3 regions of the Blastococcus sp. SYSU DS0669 genome follow, and region 2 is predicted to be linked to each of the others. Evidence: predicted binding sites of a transcription regulator. Region 2 holds the regulator's gene; each other region holds the start of a gene.
What was found. Region 2 encodes LexA, which represses DNA repair genes until DNA is damaged. Its sites were predicted from a motif close to TCGAACANNTGTTCGA; they were not measured.
Positions count from the first base shown of each region.

Region 1 (4,448 bases), on a different contig from region 2:
GATGCGCGCCGACGGGGACGACCGGCCGATGGGCGTGCTGCGCTCGACGGCGGCGCTGGACCTGATCCTGAGGCCGTGGGACACCAGCCGCCCGCCGGTGACCGCGCACCTGCACGTCCACGCCGCGCTGCCCTCGCTCCGGCACGACGCACCGGCCGGCGCCGCGCCGGCGGAGCTGGACGGGCAGCTGATCTCCGCCGCCCAGTGCCGGGAACTGCTCGACTCCCTCGACGTGCTCGGCCTGTCACCGGCGCCGGTCGGCGGGTCGGTGCACGTGGCCATCGACGACGCGGCGACCGGTGAGACCGTCGCGGTGGCCACCCGGGCCGAGCTCCGTCGCGCCGCCGGCCGGGGCCGTCGGGTGCGGCGCGGGAAGGCCTCGCGGGGCGCCCACCCGCCGGGGCAGCCCGACGGGCCAGGCCTGCGGCCCCCTCCTCCGACCCTCGGGTACCGGCCCACCGCTGCCCAGGAACGGCTCGTCACCGTGCGCGACCGACACTGCCGCGTGCCCGGCTGCCGCCGTCGCGCCGGCCGCTGCGACATCGACCACGGTCAGGCCTTCGCCGACGGCCGCCCCACCGACTGCTGGAACCTGTGCTGCCTGTGCCGGCGGCACCACCGGATCAAGACCTTCGCCCGCGGCTGGTCGTTCACCCTGCTCCCCGACGGCCGGCTCGTCGTCCGCACCCCGGCGGGTGTCTCCCGGACCACCCGTCCGCCCGGCTGGTACCACGACCCCGAGCCGGAGCCGCCCTGGCTCGACGACCTCGCACCCCCGGATCCGCTCCGCGCGTGAGGTCAGCCGGTGCCCGGCGCGTCGCCCGGCGGACCGGAGTGGCAGGTGGACGGACGGGGACTGTCCGGGGCTTCGCCCGAGTCGTGGGCGGAGGCGATTCGCGTGGTGCGGGCGGGGGCGGGGGTGGGGCGGCGTGACCTCGACGAGCGCGGCCAGCTGTCCACAACACGCCGCGGCCCGGCTTGACGACGCGGGAGCGCTCCGGTCTACTGGACCTCGTTCGAACACTTGTTCGAACGATGTGGTCGGCCCGTCCTTCCCGGCTCTCTTCCCCGCCGGTGGGGTGGCGGGCGTGCGCGCGGGGCGAGGCGTGGGGAGGCTGTCATGAGCCGGGTGCTCGGTGAGGTCGTCGGTCGGGCCGGCGAAGAGGTGCAGGTCGAACGTGGCCCGCTGGGCCCGGTGCAGTTCTGGCGCGGGCAGTCCCGGTACGTCGTGGGAGAACTGCTCGACTCCTGGGTGGAGACCGCGCCGTGGTGGCTCCGGGACGCCGAGGTGGGTGGCGCGTCGGACGACCTGGTCGCCCCCCGCGAGGTCTGGCGGGTGGAGGCGGTGCGGGCCGGGCGGTCCCGCATGAGCTTCGCCGGCGTCTACGACCTGACGTGGGACGCCGCCGGCAACCACTGGTGGCTCGTCCGGGTGCACGACTGATGGGCGCCGCACGAGCCGTGCCGGCCGGTCAGCTGCCGCTGCCGCCCGCGCTGCCCGCCGCGGCCGCGGGCCTGCTCGACCAGGCGCACCGCGGCCTGGCGGAGGCGGCCGCGGCCACCGATCCGCGGGAGCGGTATGCCACCGCGCACCTGGCGGCGCTCCGGGCCGCCGCCGCGGTGCTGGCCGCGCGCACCCGTCCCGAGGGCGGTCGCCGGCGCCCGCGCAGCGCCTGGGTGCTGCTCGCCGAGGTCGCCCCCGAGCTGGGGGAGTGGGCCACCTTCTTCGCCGCCGGCGCGGCCAAGCGCGCCGCGGCGGAGGCGGGGCTGTCCCGGGCGGTCACCGAGCGGGAGGCCGACGACCTGGTCCGCGACGTACGGGGCTTCCTCGCCGTGGTCGAGGCCGGGCTCGGCGTCGACGCGCTGCCCGAGCCGCCCCGCTACCCGCGGCCGCACGTGGTCGGCCGGACCCCGTCCCGGTCCGCCGGGCTCCGGCGGTGAGCGACCCCTTCGTCCACCTGCACGTCGCCTCCGGTTACTCCATGCGGTACGGGGCCAACCACCCCGCCGACCTGGTGGCACGGGCCGCCGAGCACGGCATGCCGGCCCTGGCCCTGACCGACCGGGACGGGCTCTACGGTGCGGTCAAGTTCGCGCTGGCCTGCCGGTCGGCCGGGGTGCGGCCGATCTTCGGTGTCGACCTGGCGGTGGCGCCGGCGCTGGGTACCAGCGTGCCGCCGGCGCTCGCGCACGTGCTGGGGGAGGACCCCGCCGCGGCTCGGTCCCCGCGGCCGCGGACCGCGACACCTCCGCGCCGGTCCCCGGCCCGCGGTGGGGTGAGCGTCGATCCGCGGCTGCCCCGGGTCACCTTCCTCGCGCGCGACGGCGCCGGCTGGCGCTCGCTGTGCCGGCTCACCAGCGCCACCCACCTGCGCGGCACGCGCGGCGAGCCGGTGAGCTCGCTGGCGATCGCCGCCGAGCACGCCACCGGGCTGGTGCCCCTGCTCGGTCCCGGCTCCCCGGTCGGCCGGGCCCTGCTCGCGGGGCGGGTCGACCTGGCCGTCGAGCAGCTGGACGCCTGGCGCGCGGTCTTCGGCCCGGGGCTGGCACTGGAGGTGGTGCACCACCGCGGCCGGGGCGACCGGCAGCGCGCCCAGGCGCTGCTCCGGTTCGCCGCCGAGCAGCAGGTGCCGGTGGTCCTGAGCAACGCGGTCCGGTACGTCGACGCTCTCGACGCCCCCACCGCCGACGTCCTGGACGCCGCCCGGCGGCTGGTCCCGCTGGGGGCCCGGCACGTCGACCGCACCACGGCCGAGGGCTACCTGAAGTCGGGCAAGGAGATGGCCGAGGTCGCCGAGGACCTCACCGGCCCCGACCGGGACGCCGCCCTGCGGCTGCTCGAACGCACCGCCCGGCTGGCCGAGCAGTGCGCCGTCGACCCCGCCGGCGACCTGGGCATCGGCAGCGTCCGCTACCCCGAGCTCGACGTCGTCACCACGCCGGCGGAGCGGGGGATGGGTCCGGCGCAGGTGCTGCGCGCCCGGTGCGAGGCGGGGCTGGGGCGGCGGGGCATGGTGCCCACGACCCGGGTGCGGCAGCGGCTCGAGGAGGAGCTCGGGGTCATCGACTCCCTCGGCTACCCGTCCTACTTCCTGACCGTCGCGGACGTGGTCGACCTCATCAAGAGCTTGAGGGTTCGCGCGGCGGCGCGCGGATCGGGCGCCGGCAGCCTGGTCACCTACCTGCTGGGCATCTCCGACGTCGACCCGCTGCGCTACGGGTTGCTGATGGAGCGGTTCCTCTCGCCGCTGCGCCACCAGCTGCCCGACATCGACATCGATGTGGAGTCCGCCCGGCGGATGGAGGTCTACGACGCGGTCATCGACCGCTTCGGCGCCGACCGGGTCAGCTGCATCTCGATGATGGACACCTACCGGGTGCGCCACGCCATCCGCGACGTCGGTGCGGCGCTCGGCCTGCCGCCGGCGGAGGTCGACGCGGTGGCCAAGGCGTTCCCGCACATCCGCGCCAACCAGGTGCACGCCGCGCTGCGGGACCTGCCCGAGCTGCGGGCCAGCCGGTACGGCTCGCGCCGGGCCGGCGGCACCGGTGACCTCGACCTGCTGTTCGACCTGGTGTCCCGGCTCGACGGGCTGCCCCGGCACATCGCGTTGCACCCGTGCGGGGTGCTGCTCTCCGACGCCACGCTGCTGGACCGCACGCCGGTGGAGAGCAGCTATCTCGGCTACCCGATGAGCCAGTTCGACAAGGACGACGTCGAGGAGCTGGGGCTGCTCAAGCTGGACCTGCTGGGCATCCGGATGCAGTCGGCGATCGCGCACGCCCTCGACGAGATCGAGCGGACCGACGGCGAGACCGTCGACATCGACGCGATCCCGCGGGACGACCCGACGACGTTCGAGCTGATCCGCAGCACCCGCACGCTCGGCATGTTCCAGATCGAGTCACCGGGGCAGCGGGAGCTGGTCGGCAAGTTCGGCCCCCGGACGTTCGAGGACATCATCATCGACATCTCGCTGTTCCGGCCCGGGCCGGTGAAGAGCGACATGGTCACCCCGTTCCTCATGGCCCGGAACGGCTGGCGCGACGCCGAGTACCCCCACCCCGACCTGGAGTTCGCTCTCGCCGAGACCGCCGGGGTGGTGGTCTTCCACGAGCAGGTGCTGCAGGTGGTGGCCCGGATGGCCGGTTGCACGCTGGCCGAGGCCGACGAGGTGCGCCGGGCGCTGGGGGAGAAGGACGCCCACCCCGAGGTGCGGGCCTGGTTCGTCCCGCGCGCGCTGGACGCCGGGTACCCGGTGGAGGTCGCCGAGCGGGTGTGGGAGGTGCTGGCCGCCTTCGGGTCGTTCGGCTTCTGCAAGGCGCACGCGGCGGCGTTCGCGCTACCCACCTACCAGTCGGCCTGGCTGAAGACCCACCACCCGGCGGCGTTCCTGGCCGGCGTGCTCACCCACGACCCCGGCATGTACCCGAAGCGGCTGATCCTC
Region 1 is NZ_JBJHAE010000004.1:47,682-52,129, forward strand. Features, by position in the region: gene ACI792_RS06310 (HNH endonuclease signature motif containing protein) at 1-796, shown strand, start outside; gene ACI792_RS06315 (DUF6504 family protein) at 1,121-1,444, shown strand; gene ACI792_RS06320 (SAV_6107 family HEPN domain-containing protein) at 1,444-1,941, shown strand; gene ACI792_RS06325 (DNA polymerase III subunit alpha) at 1,938-4,448, shown strand, end outside.
Region 1: ACI792_RS06315 (DUF6504 family protein) is a predicted target of LexA. The motif match lies at 1,017-1,032, and genes of this name have one in related genera.

Region 2 (4,448 bases):
GCTGAGCCTGGTCCTGCCGTTCGGCATGCTGCTGGTGACATCGTTCCGCAAGGCCCTGGGGCGCCCGCTCGGGTGGGACAACTTCACCCTGACCGGCAACTACGAGGAGGTCTTCGGCCGGCCCCTCATCGCCGCGGCCATGGGCAACAGCTTCGTGCTGGCCGTCGGCGGCACGGTGCTGGCCCTGGCCGTGGCGCTGCTCGCCTCGTGGTTGGTGCACCGCACCAAGGCGCGCAGCAACGCGGTGATCGTGGGCGCGATGGCCGCGCCGCTCGCCTTCCCGGGTGCGGTCCTCGGTATCGGGCTGATCATCGCCTACGCGGCCCAGCCGTTCGGGTTGGGCGGGACGCTGACGATCCTGCTGATCGCCTACACGGGCAGCGCCCTGCCACTGACGTTCGCCTACGTCCACGCCGGGATGGGCCAGATCGGGGCCGAGGTGGAGGAGGCATCGCGCAGCCTGGGGGCCTCCTGGGCGCGCACCTGGCGGCGGATCACCGTGCCGCTGCTGCGGCCGTCGCTCCTGGCGGCGGGCCTGCTCAACTTCGTGCTCCTGTTCCGGGAGCTGGAGATGTCGGTGTTCCTCTACACCGGCGCGAACCCGACCGTCGCCACGGTGCTCTACAACCTGGCGAGCGAGTCGCTGTACCAGCGGGTCGGCGCCCTCTCCGTGGTGATCCTGCTGATCAACATCGTCGTGACCGTGATCGCCATGCGCCTGCTCGACCGCAGACCCGGCGAGCCCACCCGGCGGTCCCGCCGCGAGCCGTCCGTCGCACTCAACACACCCCCGGAGGAAGCAGCATGACCGAGACCACCACTGATGTCGGCACCGGCGTGCACCTGCGCTACGAGACGCCGCACATCGCCGTCCTCACGCTGGACAGCCCTCCGTCGAACACGTTCAGCTGGGAGAGCCGGCGGTCGTTCATGAGGGCGCTGGACATCCTGGACGCCGACGAGAACGTCCGCTGCCTGGTGATCACCGGCGAGGGGCGCGCATTCACCGCCGGGGCCCACCTGGGCGAGGACCAGTCCATGAGCGACGAGCAGCTGACCGACTACCTCGCCGAGTTCAGCCGGGTGCTCAACGGCGTGCAGAACTTCCGGGCACCCGTGATCGCCGCCATCAACGGGGCCACGATCGGCGGCGGCCTGGAGTTCTCGCTCTGCTGTGACATCCGCATCGCATCGACGGAGGCGTTCTTCGTGGCCGCCGGCGTCAACGTGGGCCTCATCGTCAGCTTCTGGCGTCTGCCGCGCGTCATCGGGCTCGGCCCGGCCAAGGAGATCCTGCTGACCGGCGCCCGCTACACGGCCCAGCAGGCGCTCAACTGGGGACTGGTCACGGAGGTGCACGAGCCCGGTGACCTCATGCCCGCGGCGCTCGCGAAAGCTCAGCGCATCGCCACCCGCGCGCCGTTGTCGGTGGAGGCGACCAAGGAGGCCGTCACCGGGGCGTTCGAGATGGACTTCGCGCAGGGTCAGGCGCTGCAGACCAAGCGCTTCCTGGAGATGTTCCGCACCGATGACCACCAGGAGGCGCTGCGGGCGTTCTTCGAGAAGCGGGACGGCGACTACCAGCGGCGCTGATCGACCCCGCTGACGTCGATGGCCGGTCGGGAGGAGAACCCGGCCGGCCGTCGACGTCAGCGGCTCAGACCCGTCGGAGAACGCTCACGACCCGGCCGAGGATGGTCGCCTCGTCGCCCGGGATGGGCTCGTACGCCGGGTTGTGCGGCAGCAGCCAGACGTGGCCGTCGCGCCGCTTGTAGGTCTTGACCGTCGCCTCGCCGTCGATCATCGCGGCGACGATCTCGCCGTTCTCGGCGGTCGGCTGCTGGCGGACGACGACCCAGTCGCCGTCGCAGATCGCCGCCTCGACCATTGAGTCGCCGGCCACCTTGAGCATGAAGACCGTGCCCTCGCCGACCAGCTCGCGCGGCAGGGGGAAGACGTCCTCCACCGCCTGCTCGGCCAGGACGGGGCCACCGGCAGCGATCCGCCCGACGAGCGGGACGTAGGTGGGCGCCGACGCCTCCATGCCGTCACCGACCACCGGCGGCTCGGTGTGCGCGACCACCCCGCGGGCGGCGTCGCCGGGGAGCCGGACGTCGAGGGCGCGCGGACGGTTCGGATCGCGCCGCAGCCACCCCTTCTTCTGCAGGACCGACAGCTGGTGCGCGACCGAGGACGCCGAGGACAGGCCCACCGCCTCGCCGATCTCGCGGACCGAGGGTGGGTACCCACGGCGGTCGATCGAGTCGCGGATCACCTCGAGGACCCGGCGCTGCCGCTGGGTGAGGCCGTCGCCGTCCGCCGTGCGGTCGGGGAACGCCCGCACCGACGCGGAACCGTCAGCCTCCCGGGCCGTTGCCCTGGTGCCGCGACCGGCGCCGGAGGTCCCCTTCGAGTCCGCCACGTCTCCTCCTCGCCGGCTGCCCGTGCAGCGCTCGACCGTCGTCGTCGGGTGGAACCGTAGCGCCGATCGGCGCCCAGTTCAAACACGTGTTCGAAAGTTTCCCGTGTCGCATCGCTTCTGTCGGTCCTGTCCGGTAGACATCGGACAGACGTTCGAATCGAACGTGTGTTCGGACCGGCTCGCGTCGGTCGGGAGGGTGGGAGACATGGACGGCGGCGCTGCGCTGCGGGTTTCCGGCGGGTCGCCGGTCGGTGGAGGTGAGGCGGGCGCCGGGGCCCGGCCCGCCCGGCACCTCCGGGTGCTGCCGCCACCGACGTCCTACTCGGCGGCCGTCGCGCCCCGGGTGGGAGAGCCCGGGCGGCGCCTGACCGTCGTGCGGACGGCCCCCGGTAGCAGGAGAGCCGCTCCGTCGCCGCCGCTGCGGCTGACCGCGCGTGGGCGCCGGGCGGTGGCGGTGGCCGTTCTGCTGCTCGGCCTCGCCCTGGTGCCCCTGGCCGGTGCGGTGCTGGGTGAGGCAGACGGCGGGCTCCAGCTGATGGGGACGACCCAGGTCATCGTCGAGCCGGGCGACACCCTGTGGTCCATCGCCGGCGCGGTGGCCGAGGGGCGGGACGTGCGGGACGTCATCGTCGACATCCGGCAGCTGAACCGGCTCGACACCGCACAGATCACCCCTGGTCAGGTGCTGCTGTTGCCCTGACGGGTGCCCCTGCACCACGCGAGACGTTCACAATGCGGATCGGCGACTTCGTCAACCCTGCGTATGGGGACGTTTACGCTGAGTGCTGGTCGTCCGTTTACGGTCGTCGCGTGTCGAGCGTCATGGAGAACCGCGCCGCCGTGTTCACCCGTCATCCCCAGGCCGTCGAGGTGCTGCACGCGGGTGCCTGGCGGGCGGGGGAGCTGCTGGGTTGGCGGCACGACGACTCCGGCGCGTGCCAGATGCGGGTGCGGACCGTGGTCGACGGGGTCGAGCAGGCGATGTGGACGGCGCTGGACACCGTGCGGCTCCCGGAACCCGCGTCCGCCCGTCCCGGGACGCAGCTGATGGCCGCGCAGCCGGCGCTCCGGTCGGGTGGTGGTCGTTCGACCGACCCCGAGGCCACCGCCAGCCTCCCTCGGGTGCGCGACAGCCGCCCCGAGCGGTCGGCTCCGGCTCGCACGGGTGGTCGCCGACGCGCACCCGAGGGCGACGAGATCCGGGCGGCGACCGCCTTCTCCGTGCCCGTGCACCCGTCCGGTCGGCACCGGGCACCGGCCATCGCGCCGGGCCCGGTCGTCGGGCGGCACCGGGCGGCCGACGCCGAGCTCGCCCCCCTCGTCGCCGGCGGCACGCCGGCCGCGTCCGCCGCCCCGGTCCGGGACGGGGGTGTGCCTGCCTGGGTGATCCCGGCCGCGCGCTCCGCGCCGCCCGTGGAGCTGCGACCGCTCGGGCGCGACTGGACCCCGCCGGCCGGTCCCGAGCCCGAGCTGCTGACCCGTCCCATGCGGTTGAGCGACCAGATCCCGCACTCCCGCCGACGCCGGGTGGACGGGTCCCTCAGCGCCTGATCGGCAGGTGGCGCGCGCACCGGCGCCGGGCCCTCGCGGTTGCGCGCCCCGCCGCGTCCGGCCGTGCGTCCGCGGTTGTGCGGGCGGAGCGCCCGGCGGCTGCGCCCCCGCGCCGGCGCGGGCGGCCGGAGCTCCCTGCCCGCCTCGCGCCGACCGACCCCTGTGCAGCCGGCCCGCCGCGGCGGGGCCCGCGCCGGCGTGTCGCCGCGGTGTGCCTGTGACGGCTGGGGCCCGCTGTTCCGCCTGCGCACGGCAGTGTCGGGGCGGAACACGCCGAGCCGACGATCACTTGCACATCTTGCGTGGGCCGTCCTAGGGTTCCCCCACATCTAGTAGTTACAGAGCTGTAAGCCCGTCCACAGGCCGATCCTCAGGTTCTCCCCGTCGCATCCACCGGATGTCCCCAGGGGGCTCCACAGGCGGCCCGTGGCAGGCCCACCGGCGGAGGAGGTGAACCACCGTGCGCTGCCCGTTC
Region 2 is NZ_JBJHAE010000013.1:49,953-54,400, forward strand. Features, by position in the region: gene ACI792_RS13910 (ABC transporter permease) at 1-808, shown strand, start outside; gene ACI792_RS13915 (enoyl-CoA hydratase/isomerase family protein) at 805-1,593, shown strand; gene lexA (transcriptional repressor LexA) at 1,658-2,422, opposite strand; gene ACI792_RS13925 (LysM peptidoglycan-binding domain-containing protein) at 2,877-3,122, shown strand; gene ACI792_RS13930 (hypothetical protein) at 3,233-3,973, shown strand; gene nrdR (transcriptional regulator NrdR) at 4,434-4,448, shown strand, end outside.

Region 3 (4,448 bases), on a different contig from region 2:
CCACCGCCGACGTCGCCGCCGCCGTCACGGCCGCCGGCGGGCCGGAGCTCGACCGTCGCCGGATTGAGCTGCCCAGCAGCATCAAGACCACGGGTCAGCACACCGTCACCGTGCGGGTGCACCCCGAGGTCACGGCGCCGCTGACCATCGAGGTCGTCGCGAGCTGATCGGTCGCTGTCCCGCACGGGGACAGCACCGCCCACGAGGGGCGTCGGACGGGAGTCCGGCGCCCCTCGTGGCGTCTCCGGGTCCGGCGGTCGGGCCGACGTGGTCGGCGTGGTCCGACGTCGTGCCGATTCTGCGGACGATCGGCGGCTCGGGGGTCGAGCGCTGCCGGGGCGGTCGAGCGCTCCCAGGGCGGCCGCACGCCCGCGCGGGGTGTCCTCCCGCCCACCCGGTGCTCCGGGGCCCGTGCGGCCGCTCTGGGGGCGATGACGCCGGTGGTGCGTCGTGGCTCCCGCCGCCCACGGGGGCCCCGGCAGCCGGTCGGCGTCTCCGGGTGTGGCCGCTCCCCGGGGACCCCCGAGCAGGCCCCTGACCGCGCCGGTCACCGCTGTGACTCGTGGTGCGACGCCGGGATATTTCTTCCGATGTTTTCTCCGTCCACATCCGGTGCACGGCGTCCGTGCAGGTCAGCCGGGGTGGACCGGTCGGCGCGCGGTGACTGTCCCCCGACTCCTCCACATGTCGACACGCCTCCGTCCACCGACTTGTCCACAAGTTGTGCAGATCGGCGTGCACACCGGTGGTGGACGTGGCCTCCGCGGCTTCCTAACGTCCTGTCCGGCCCCCGAGCGGACGACGGATTGTCGGTCCCCTCCGGTAGGCAGGAGCCGAACACGTGTTCGGCACGGCGCCGTCCGCCGAGCTCGCGTACTTCCCCTGCGCGCGGTGGTGATGCGGGCGCGCCCGCAAGGAGATGGAGGTACCCCCGTGGCGGTGGCCGACGAGTTCAGCCGACCGTCCGCGACGGCGCCGGAGTACGACCGGCAGCCACCGCAGGACGTAGCGGCGGAGCAGTCGGTGCTCGGCGGCATGCTGCTGAGCAAGGACGCGATCGCCGACGTCGTGGAGGTCTTGCACGGCAACGACTTCTACCGGCCGGCGCACCAGGTGATCTTCGACTGCATCCTGGATCTCTACGGGCGCGGCGAACCGGCGGACGCGATCACCGTCGCGGCGGAGCTGAACCGGACCGACCAGCTGTCGAAGATGGGCGGCGCTGTCTACCTGCACACGCTCATCCAGTCGACGCCGACGGCGGCGAACGCCGGCTACTACGCCGCGATCGTCGCCGAGCAGGCGGTGCTGCGCCGCCTGGTGGAGGCCGGCACCCGGGTCGTTCAGCTCGGCTACGGCGCAGCCGGCGGCAAGGGCGACGTCGACGACATCGTGGACCGCGCCCAGCAGGAGATCTACGACGTCACCGAGAAGCGCATGAGCGAGGACTACTCGCGCCTCGAGGACGTGCTCCAGCCGACGATGGACGAGCTGGACGCGATCGCCTCCCGCGGTGGCACCGCGCGCGGCGTCCCCACCGGCATCCGCGACCTCGACGAGCTCACCAACGGTCTGCAGGCCGGCCAGATGGTCGTCATCGCGGCCAGGCCTGGGGTGGGCAAGTCGACCCTGGGACTCGACATCGCGCGGTCGGCGACGGTGAAGCACCAGATGCCGGCGGTGATCTTCTCGCTGGAGATGAGCAAGCACGAGATCACCATGCGTCTGCTCTCGGCCGAGGCGAAGGTGCCGCTGCACCACATGCGCGCCGGCACGCTCTCCGACGAGGACTGGGCCAAGCTGGCCCGCCGCATGGGCGAGGTGGCCGACGCCCCCCTCTACATCGACGACTCACCGAACATGACGATGATGGAGATCCGGGCCAAGGCGCGGCGGCTCAAGCAGCGCAACGACCTCAAGCTCGTGGTCATCGACTACCTCCAGCTGATGACCTCGGGCAAGCGGGTCGAGAGCCGCCAGCAGGAGGTCTCGGAGTTCTCCCGTGCGCTGAAGCTGCTGGCCAAGGAGCTCGAGGTCCCGGTCATCGCGATGTCGCAGCTGAACCGTGGCTCGGAGCAGCGGCAGGACAAGAAGCCGATGCTGTCGGACCTCCGTGAGTCCGGCTCGATCGAGCAGGACGCCGACATGGTCATGATGATCCACCGCGAGGACATGTACGAGAAGGAGTCCCCGCGGGCCGGCGAGGCGGACATCATGCTGGTCAAGCACCGCAACGGCCCGACCGCCAACGTCACCGTCGCCTTCCAGGGCCACTACAGCCGCTTCGTCGACATGGCCAACTGAGCAGACCCAGGTCGAGCGACGGCTGAACGCCAGAGGCCCAGAACCGTATCGGTTCTGGGCCTCTGCCGTTCAGCGGCGCCGCTTGATCAGGCGGCGGCCTTCTGCTGCAGCGCGCGGCGGACCTTGGGCCCGCCGGTGGTCATCTTGTACAGCTTGGCCAGCTGCGCCGGGGCGTTCTTCGGCGTCGTCTCGGCCAGCCAGCCGTTGGGCAGCGAGAGCCGGATGACCTTGTGCCACGCGCTCGCGACCTGCTTGTACAGCGGGGCGGAGTGGTAGCTCAGGCCGTAGCGGTCGAAGATCTCCTTCACCCGCGGGGCGATCTCGGCGTACCGGTTGCTGGGGATGTCGGGGAACAGGTGGTGCTCCACCTGGTGCGACAGGTTCCCGGTCATGATGTGCATGGCCTTGCTGCCGGAGATGTTCGCCGAGCCCAGCATCTGGCGGACGTACCACTCACCGCGGGTCTCGCCCTCGATCGAGGTCTTCTCGAAGGTCTCGACGCCCTCGGGGAAGTGCCCGCACATGATCACCGAGTGCGACCAGAGGTTGCGCACCACGTTGGCCGTGAAGTTCGCCGCCAGGGTCGGTACGAACGACGGGCCCGACAGCAGCGGGTGGACGACGTAGTCCTTGGCGGCCTGGTTGCGGATCTTCTTCAGGACCTGCTTGGCGGCGGCGCGGAACGCGGGGTCCTTGCGACGCTTCTTGGTGGCCAGGTTCTTGCCCAGCTCCAGGTCGTACGCCGCGATGCCGTACTCGAAGAAGCAGGCGTTGATGAAGTTCCAGAGCGGCTGCGCCAGGTACATCGGGTGCCACTTCTGGTCCTCGTCGACGCGCATGATGCCGTAGCCGAGGTCGTTGTCCTTGCCGATCACGTTCGTGTACGTGTGGTGCAGCTCGTTGTGCGAGTGCTTCCACTGCTCGGCGGGGCTGGCCATGTCCCACTCCCACGTCGTGGAGTGGATCTTCGGGTCGCGCATCCAGTCCCACTGACCGTGCAGGATGTTGTGCCCGATCTCCATGTTCTCGAGGATCTTGGCGACCGACAGCCCCGCGGTCCCGAGCACCCAGGCCGGCGGGAACTTCGAGAACAGCAGGACGGCGCGGCTGCCGAGCTCCAGCTTGCGCTGGACGTCGATGACCGTGCGGATGTACTTGGCGTCGTCCTCCCCGAGGCTGTCGCGCACCTCCTGGCGGATGGTGTCGAGCTCCTTGCCGATGAGCTCGATGTCCTCGGGGGTGAGGCGCTCGATCGGGTTGTCGGGCTTCTTCTGGATGACGGTCATGGGGAGCTCCTCTGCTCGGGCTCGGTCAGTGGTCGATGTCGCAGGCGCCGGCGGCGGCGCTGACGCAGGTCTGGATGAGGACGCCGTCACCGACGTCCTCGGCGGTGGTGATCTCGCCGTTGCGCAGGTCGCGGACCGCGCCCGCCCGCATGGGGAGCACGCAGCCGTAGCAGATGCCCATGCGGCACCCGCTCGGCATGAGGACGCCGGCCTCCTCGGCGGCGTCGAGGATCGGCGTGGCACCGTCTGCCTCGAGGGTGGTCCCGTTCTTGGTGAAGGTGACCGTGCCGCCCTCGCCGGTGACGAGGATCCGCGGGCGGAAGCGCTCGGTGTAGAGCCGGTCGGCGATGCCCACCGAGGCCCAGTGCTCCTCCAGCGCCTCCAGCATGCCCACCGGGCCGCAGGCCCAGGTGGCGCGCTCGTGCAGGTCGGGCACCAGCTCGGCGATCGACCGGGCGTCGAGCATCCCGGCGCTGTCGGTGTGCTGCTCGATCAGCCGGATCCGGCCCTCGGCGGCCAGCTGCCGCAGCTCTGCACCGAAGACGACGTCGTCGGCGGTGGGCGCGGAGTGGACCAGCACGGTGTCGGCCAGGCGGTCGACCGAGTTGCGCAGGATGCCCATGACCGGGGTGATGCCGGAGCCGGCGGTGACGAACAGCGCCTTGGCGGGCACCTGCTCGGGCAGGCAGAACTCACCGGTGGCCTGGTCCAGCTGGACGATCGTGCCCGGCTTCACGCGGCGCACCAGGTGGTTGCTCACCTTGCCGTCCGGGATCGCCTTCACGGTGATGGTGAAGCAGCCATCGGCCCGGCCGAGCACCGAGGTGATCGAGTAGGCGCGCCACTGGCGGACGCCGT
Region 3 is NZ_JBJHAE010000021.1:27,011-31,458, forward strand. Features, by position in the region: gene rplI (50S ribosomal protein L9) at 1-167, shown strand, start outside; gene dnaB (replicative DNA helicase) at 934-2,304, shown strand; gene ACI792_RS17310 (fatty acid desaturase family protein) at 2,391-3,590, opposite strand; gene ACI792_RS17315 (ferredoxin reductase) at 3,616-4,448, opposite strand, start outside.
Region 3: dnaB (replicative DNA helicase) is a predicted target of LexA. The motif match lies at 834-849, and genes of this name have one in related genera.